DNA from 2 places in the Burkholderia sp. PU8-34 genome. Region 1 is predicted to be linked to the other one. Evidence: predicted binding sites of a transcription regulator. Region 1 holds the regulator's gene; the other holds the start of a gene.
What was found. The regulator FNR, encoded in region 1, switches genes on or off when oxygen is low (the NO sensors DNR and NnrR bind a similar motif). The targets are predictions, from matches to a motif close to TTGATNNNNATCAA.
Positions count from the first base shown of each region.

Region 2: the regulator FNR is predicted to act here: its motif matches at 2,297-2,310, upstream of clpB (ATP-dependent chaperone ClpB).

Region 1 covers NZ_JBSAXC010000031.1:7,721-11,388, reverse strand. The annotation lists gene ACV22Z_RS34935 (universal stress protein) at 458-925, shown strand; gene fnr (fumarate/nitrate reduction transcriptional regulator Fnr) at 1,198-1,944, shown strand; gene ACV22Z_RS34925 (LysR family transcriptional regulator ArgP) at 1,990-2,883, opposite strand; gene ACV22Z_RS34920 (LysE/ArgO family amino acid transporter) at 2,985-3,605, shown strand.
Region 2 covers NZ_JBSAXC010000003.1:505,376-509,043, reverse strand. The annotation lists gene clpB (ATP-dependent chaperone ClpB) at 1-2,229, opposite strand, end outside; gene ACV22Z_RS10790 (Rrf2 family transcriptional regulator) at 2,369-2,863, opposite strand; gene ACV22Z_RS10785 (group III truncated hemoglobin) at 3,120-3,668, shown strand, end outside.

The DNA.
Region 1 (3,668 bases):
TCGCGTCACACCGTGTCAACTCAACGGTTCGTTCCGCCCGCGGCATTCCGCATTCGTTCTCTGGCGCAACCACTCCACCGGCGCGGCCGGCAAACCCTGCGCGCTGCCCCGCGATCGAAATCCGCACATCGCTTGACCGAAATCACGGCACGTTTCATCAATTTCGCTTCAATGACGAAGAACGGTCATCGTCGATCAGACCGACGCGTCGACGCGTACGCGCCGTGCACGTAGCGCCACGCGAAGCAGACAACCGCAGCGCTACCGGTGGCGCACGTGGTACGTCCGTGCATCCGCGGGATGTAGCGCCTGCTCTGCCGCAACCGATGCCCGAATCGCGACGCATGCCTTCTCCGCACTGCAAGGTCGCCGGCATTCGTTTACTCTGCCTCGCAGCAGTGAGCCGCTCAACTGGCCATTCGGCCAGCTTCTTTTCAACCCGCCTCTCGGAGACACTATGTACAAGCGTATCCTGGTTGCCGTCGACGGCAGCGACACTTCCCGCCACGCGTTCGATGCCGCGCTTGCGCTCGCGCAGTCGCACGGCGCGGAACTGCAGCCGTTCTACGTCGTCGAGAATGCCGCGATCTACTACAACGTGCCCGGCTACGATCCCTCAGTGCTGCGCGATCAGCTTCTCGCACAGGGCAACGACCTCGCCAAGGAATTCGCGCAGCGGATGCAGGCGGCCGGCGTGAAGGGTGAAGCGAAGCTTGCCGAAGCGTCGTCGCTCGCCGATGTGTCGTCGCTGATCCTCGACGGCGCGAACGCATTCGGCGCCGACCTGCTCGTGCTCGGCACGCACGGCCGCCGCGGCTTCCGCCGGCTCGTGCTCGGCAGCATTGCCGAGCAATGCGTACGGCACGCATCACTGCCCGTGCTGCTGATTCCGGCAGCCGCGCACGCCGACGAGCAAGCGGGCTAAGCGGCATCCGGCTCGGGCTCGGGCTCGGGCTCGGGCTCGGGCTCGGGCTCGGGCTCCGACTCCGACTCCGACTCCGGCTCAAGCTCAGGCTCAGGCTCAGGCTCAGGCTCGGCGGGCGGCAGGCGGCGGGCGGCGGGCGCCGCCAGCAGTCGGTGCGGGCCGCCGGAAATATGCGCGACGGGGGTGCGACGGATCGCGACGTTTTGTCACCCGACAGCGGCAACTTGCGGTGGGACAATGATTCCGTCGATTCAACGCCGGAGAAGATAACCATGTTGACGCCCGTCGCCACTCGCGCTGCCACCCCGCCTCATGTCGGCAGTTGGGCTCCCCGCCAGGCCGCGCACTGCTCGTCGTGCGCAATGCGCCACTTGTGCATGCCGCAGGGCCTGGCACCCGAAGCACTCAGCCGCCTCGAATCGGTCATCTGCGCCGCACGCGCGGTCAAGCGCGGCGAAGCGCTGTTCCGCGAAGGCGACGCATTCGACAACCTGTATGCGGTGCGTTCGGGTTCGCTGAAGACCGTCGCGACGCGTCACGACGGCCGCGAGCAGGTCACCGGCCTGCATCTCGCGGGCGAAGCGCTCGGCCTCGACGGCATTTGCGACGACACGCATCCGCGCACCGCGGTCGCGCTCGAAGACAGCTCCGTCTGCGTGATCCCGTACAGCGCGCTCAAGGCGCTTTGCTCCGAAGCAGGCACGATGCAGTTGCGCATGCACAAGCTGATGAGCGAGCAGATCGTGCGCGAAACGTCGCAGACGATGCTGCTCGGTTCGCTGAACGCCGAAGAGCGCGTGGCGGCATTCCTGCTCGACGTATCGTCGCGCTACCTGAAGCGCGGCTATTCGCCGACGGAATTCAATCTGCGGATGACGCGCGAGGATATCGGCAGCTACCTCGGCATGACGCTCGAAACGGTCAGCCGCACGCTGTCGAAATTCCAGAAGCGCGGCCTGATCGAGATGCACGGGCGCCTCGTGCACATCGTCGATTTCGACGGCCTGCATCACCTCTGATGCGCAGTCCGGCGCGCGCGACACGCGCGCCGCCGGCCGCCCCCGTCAATCGAGAAACAACGCGGCGCGCGCCTTGAGCGCCGCGCTGAAATCGTCGAGCCAGCCGATCGACAGACGCCAGCTCTGCCAGTACAGGTCGATGTCGACCGTGCGTCCCGCCGACATGTCGATGAGTTCGCCCGCCGCCAGCTGGCGGTCGACCATCCGGTCCGGGCACATCCCCCATCCCAACCCCGTCTCGCATGCGCGCAGATAGCCGGCAACGTGCGGTATCCAGTGCTGCGGCGGATCGAGATCCGCGCGCGTCACGCGCCGGATGAAGCGTGCCTGCAACCCGTCCTTCGGATTGAACATCACGCACGGCGCGCGGCGCAGCGAATCGCGATTGATCCCCGCGCTGAAATAGCGCGCATGAAATTCCGGCGAACACACGGCGCGATAGTGGATGCGCCCGAGCCGCGTCGAGCGGCAGCCCTGGATCGGCTCCGCCTGCGCGGTCACCGCGCCCTGCACGCTGCCGTCGCGGATCCGCGCCGCCGTGTAGTCCTGGTCGTCGATCACGAGATCGAGCAGCGTCTCGCGCTCCGCGCAGAACGGCCCCACCGCGTCGATGAACCACGTCGCGACGCTGTCGTCGTTGACCGCGACGCGCAGCGTCGGCCAGTCTGCCGCGAGCGCGCCGGGCAACGCGGGCATCCGGCCGGACAGCTCCGCCTCGAGGAGCTGCACGCGCTCGGTGTGGCGGCACAGCAGCGCGCCGGACGTCGTCGCGACGCACGGCTGCCCGCGCTTCACGAGCACGCTGCCGACCCGTTCCTCGAGCAGTTTCACGCGCTGTGACACCGCCGACGGCGTGACGTTCAGCTCCTTCGCCGCGCGCTCGAACGAGCCGTGCCGGATCACGGCCGCAAGGGCATCGAGCAATGCATAGTCGAGCATCAGTTTTCCTTAATCCGCATTAGACAATTTAGCTTTTCTTAGCTCCGCCGACCCTGCAGACTAGCGCTACCCGAAACATCCGTCTACTGCTCGCAATCATCATGAACTGGATCGCTTTTTCGCACGGCGCGGCACTTTGCGCGTCGCTCATCGTCACCATCGGCGCGCAGAATGCCTTCGTGCTGCGCCAGGGCATCATGCGCTCGCACGTCGGCAAGATCGTGCTGCTCTGCGCGCTGTCCGACATGATCCTGATCGGCGCCGGCGTCGGCGGCGCGTCGGTGCTCGTCGAACGCTATCCGACCTTCGTCCACGCGGTGCTGTACGTCGGCCTCGCGTATCTCGCGTGGTTCGGCCTCAGTGCGCTGCGCCGCGCGCTGAAGCCCGGCCATGCGACGCTCGACGTCCGCGGCGACGCGGTCGCGCCGCCGCAGCAAGGCGCGCTTGCGATCGTGCTGATGACGCTCGCGTTCACGTGGCTCAACCCGCACGTCTATCTCGATACGTTCCTGCTGATCGGCACGGCTGGCGCACGCGAGCCGGAAGGCGCGCGGCTCGCGTTCGCGATCGGCGCGATGACCGTCAGCATCGTGTGGTTTCTCGGCCTCGGTTACGGCGCGCGGATGCTCGCGCCGTGGTTCCGCCGCGCGGTCGCCTGGCGTGTGCTCGACGGCGCGATCGGCAGCATGGTGCTGTTCATGGCGGCCGTGCAGTTGCGGTGACGCCGTTCAGAAATGCGCTCCAGATCGATCCTGGCCACGCCGAACAGTCTCACAACAGACGGT
Region 2 (3,668 bases), on a different contig from region 1:
CTTGATCTCGTCCTGCGGCGCACCCGTCATCGCCTGGATCACCTGCGAGCCGAGGTTCGACGTCATCACGATCACCGTGTTCTTGAAGTCGACCGTGCGCCCCTGCCCGTCCGTCATCCGACCGTCGTCGAGCACCTGCAGCAGCACGTTGAACACGTCAGGGTGCGCCTTCTCGATCTCGTCGAGCAGGATCACGCTGTACGGCTTGCGGCGCACGGCTTCCGTCAGGTAGCCGCCCTCCTCGTAGCCGACGTAGCCCGGCGGCGCGCCGATCAGCCGCGCGACGCTGTGCTTCTCCATGAACTCGCTCATGTCGATGCGGATCAGGTGCTCTTCCGAGTCGAACAGGAACGCCGCGAGCGCCTTGCACAGCTCGGTCTTGCCGACGCCCGTCGGGCCGAGGAACAGGAACGAGCCATACGGCCGGTTCGGATCGGCGAGACCCGCGCGCGAACGGCGGATCGCGTCGGCGACCGCGTCGATCGCCTCGTTCTGGCCAACCACGCGCTCGTGCAGCTTCTCCTCGATGTGCAGCAGCTTTTCACGCTCGCCCTGCATCATCCGCGACACGGGAATGCCGGTCGCGCGCGACACGACTTCCGCGATTTCTTCCGCGCCGACCTGCGTGCGGAGCAGCCGCGGACGCGTCGGGTTGTGCTGCTCCCGCTCTTCCGCCTGCGTGACCTGCTTCAGCTGCGCGTCGAGCTGCGGCAGCTTGCCGTACTGCAGCTCCGCGACCTTCTCGAGCTTGCCTTCGCGCTGCAGCCGCGCGATGTCGGCACGCACCTTCTCGATCTCTTCCTTCAGCTGCGCGCTGCCGAGCACGGCAGCCTTCTCGGCCTTCCAGATCTCCTCGAGATCCGCGTACTCGCGCGACAGCCGCTCGATTTCTTCCTCGATCAGCGCAAGCCGCTTCTGCGACGCCTCGTCCTGCTCCTTCTTCACGGCCTCGCGCTCGATCTTCAGCTGGATCAGCCGGCGGTCGAGCTTGTCCATCTCTTCGGGCTTCGAATCGATTTCCATCTTGATCTTCGACGCCGCCTCGTCGATCAGGTCGATCGCCTTGTCCGGCAGGAAGCGGTCGGTGATGTAGCGGTGCGACAGTTCGGCCGCGGCGACGATCGCCGGGTCGGTGATGTCGACGCCGTGGTGCAGCTCGTACTTCTCCTGCAGCCCGCGCAGGATCGCGATCGTCGCCTCGACGCTCGGCTCGTCGACGAGCACCTTCTGGAAGCGGCGCTCGAGCGCGGCGTCCTTCTCGATGTACTTGCGGTATTCGTCGAGCGTCGTCGCGCCGATGCAGTGCAGCTCGCCGCGCGACAGCGCCGGCTTCAGCATGTTGCCCGCGTCCATTGCGCCTTCGGCCTTGCCCGCGCCGACCATCGTGTGGATCTCGTCGATGAAGACGATCGTCTGGCCTTCGTCCTTCGCGATGTCGTTGAGCACCGCCTTCAGGCGCTCCTCGAACTCGCCGCGATACTTCGCGCCGGCGAGCAGCGCCGCCATGTCGAGCGACAGCACGCGCTTGCCCTTCAGCGTCTCGGGCACTTCGCCGTTGACGATCCGCTGCGCGAGCCCTTCGACGATCGCGGTCTTGCCGACGCCCGGCTCGCCGATCAGCACCGGGTTGTTCTTGGTACGACGCTGCAGGATCTGGATCGAGCGGCGGATTTCGTCGTCGCGGCCGATCACCGGGTCGAGCTTGCCCGAGCGCGCGCGTTCGGTCAGGTCGACCGTGTATTTCTTCAGCGCTTCACGCTGGCTTTCGGCGTCCTGGCTATGCACCTGCGAGCCGCCGCGCACCGCGGCGATCGCGGTTTCGAGCGCCTTGCGCGTAAGGCCGTGCTGGCGCGCGAGCTTGCCCGCTTCGCCCTTGTCGTCGGCGATCGCGAGCAGGAACATCTCGCTCGCAATGAACGTGTCGTTCAGCTTCTGCGCTTCCTTGTCGGCCTGGTTCAGCAGGCCGGCCAGCTCGCGGCCGACCTGGATGTCGCCGCCCGTGCCCGTCACTTGCGGCAGGCGCGAGATCGCTTCGTTCAGCGCGCCCTGCAGCGCCTGCACGTGCACGCCCGCACGCGACAGCAGCGAGCGCGCGGAGCCGTCCTGCTGCGCGATCAGCGCCGACAGCACGTGAACGGGTTCGATGTATTGATTGTCGCGGCCCGCCGCAAGACTCTGCGCGTCCGACAGTGCTTCCTGGAACTTGGTGGTGAGCTTGTCGATTCTCATTAGAGACCTCCAATTTTCGATTAACACCAAGGTGAGGATGGTTATGCGGCTTTCAAGCGGATCGAAGTTGATTCAACGCAAAAATGCGCCGGGATCGCAACGGGCGGGGACTGCCGCGCAAAATTGCGCGGGGGTTGCGTCAGCCGGCGAGCGGCGAAGGTTCGGCGGACGGTGCGTCGCGCACGATCGCGATCGGCTTGACGCCGAGCAGCGCCGCGAGCGGCGACGCGGGTTGTGCAAGCTCGCCGAGCGTGTGACGGTCGAGTTCCGCGAAAAACGCGTCGCGCGCCGCCGCCAGCACGCCCTTCAGGCGGCACTGCGGCTCGATCACGCACCCGCGCGACGTTTCGCCGCCGGCGAAGCAGCCGACCAGCGCGAAATCGGTCTCGGTCGCGCGCACGACCTGGCCGACCGTCAACTGCACCGAGTCCGGGAACAGCCTCAGCCCGCCATTGCGCCCGCGGACCGTGTCGACCCAGCCCAGCTCGCCAAGCCGCTGCACGACCTTCATCAGATGATTCTTCGAAATGCCGTAGGCGTCCGAAATTTCCTGGATCGTCGCGAGCCCTTCACCGCGCACGGCAAGGTACAACATGACTCTCAGCGAGTAATCGGTGTAGTCGGTGAGTCTCATTGGCGAAAACGGTCTTTGATGATCATGCCCCGATTATGCAAGCCGCAGCGAACGGACGGCACGCGCGCGGCGTGCGCAAGGGTCCGCGCACGTTCGGGCTCGCGGCCGCTGGGTTGCCCGGATGACGGCTGCGCAATAAGATGCAGGGCATCAGCACATTTATCGAGGGGTTGGCCGACGCTATTGTGCGTCAAAATCCTGCCGGCGTCCCGACCTTCGCCGGCCTTCGACGCCGCTCCCCGGCCCCTTCATTGCCATGACCGACACGCCTGCCCTGCCCGACAACCCTGCTCCGATCCGTCCCCGCGACACGGAACCGACCGAAGCCAATATCCGCGACCTCGTCTACGCGTTCTACGACCGCGTGCGCGCCGACCCGCTGCTCGGGCCCGTATTCGACGCCAAGCTGGCCGGCCGCTGGGACGACCACCTGCCGAAGATGGTGAGCTTCTGGTCGAGCCTCGTACTCGGCACCAAGGGCTACCGCGGCAATGTGCAGCAGGCGCACCAGCCGCTCGACGGCCTCGAGCCCGCGCACTTCAGCCGCTGGCTGTCGCTGTTCCTGAAAACGGTGGAGGCGCGCTATACGCCGCCTGCGGCGGTCCGGTTCATGGAGCCGGCGCTGCGGATCGCGCAGAGCCTGCAATTGAGCCGGTTCGGCTGGGATTACCAGATCCCGCCCGAGCAGCAGGCGCTGCTCGACGCCGTCGCGCCGCGCCGCCGCGACGATTCGGCGCACCTGCCGCCGCGCCCGCGCGGGGAGCCGTTCCCGGCGAAGATCATCGGGCGCGGTTCGTCGGACGAA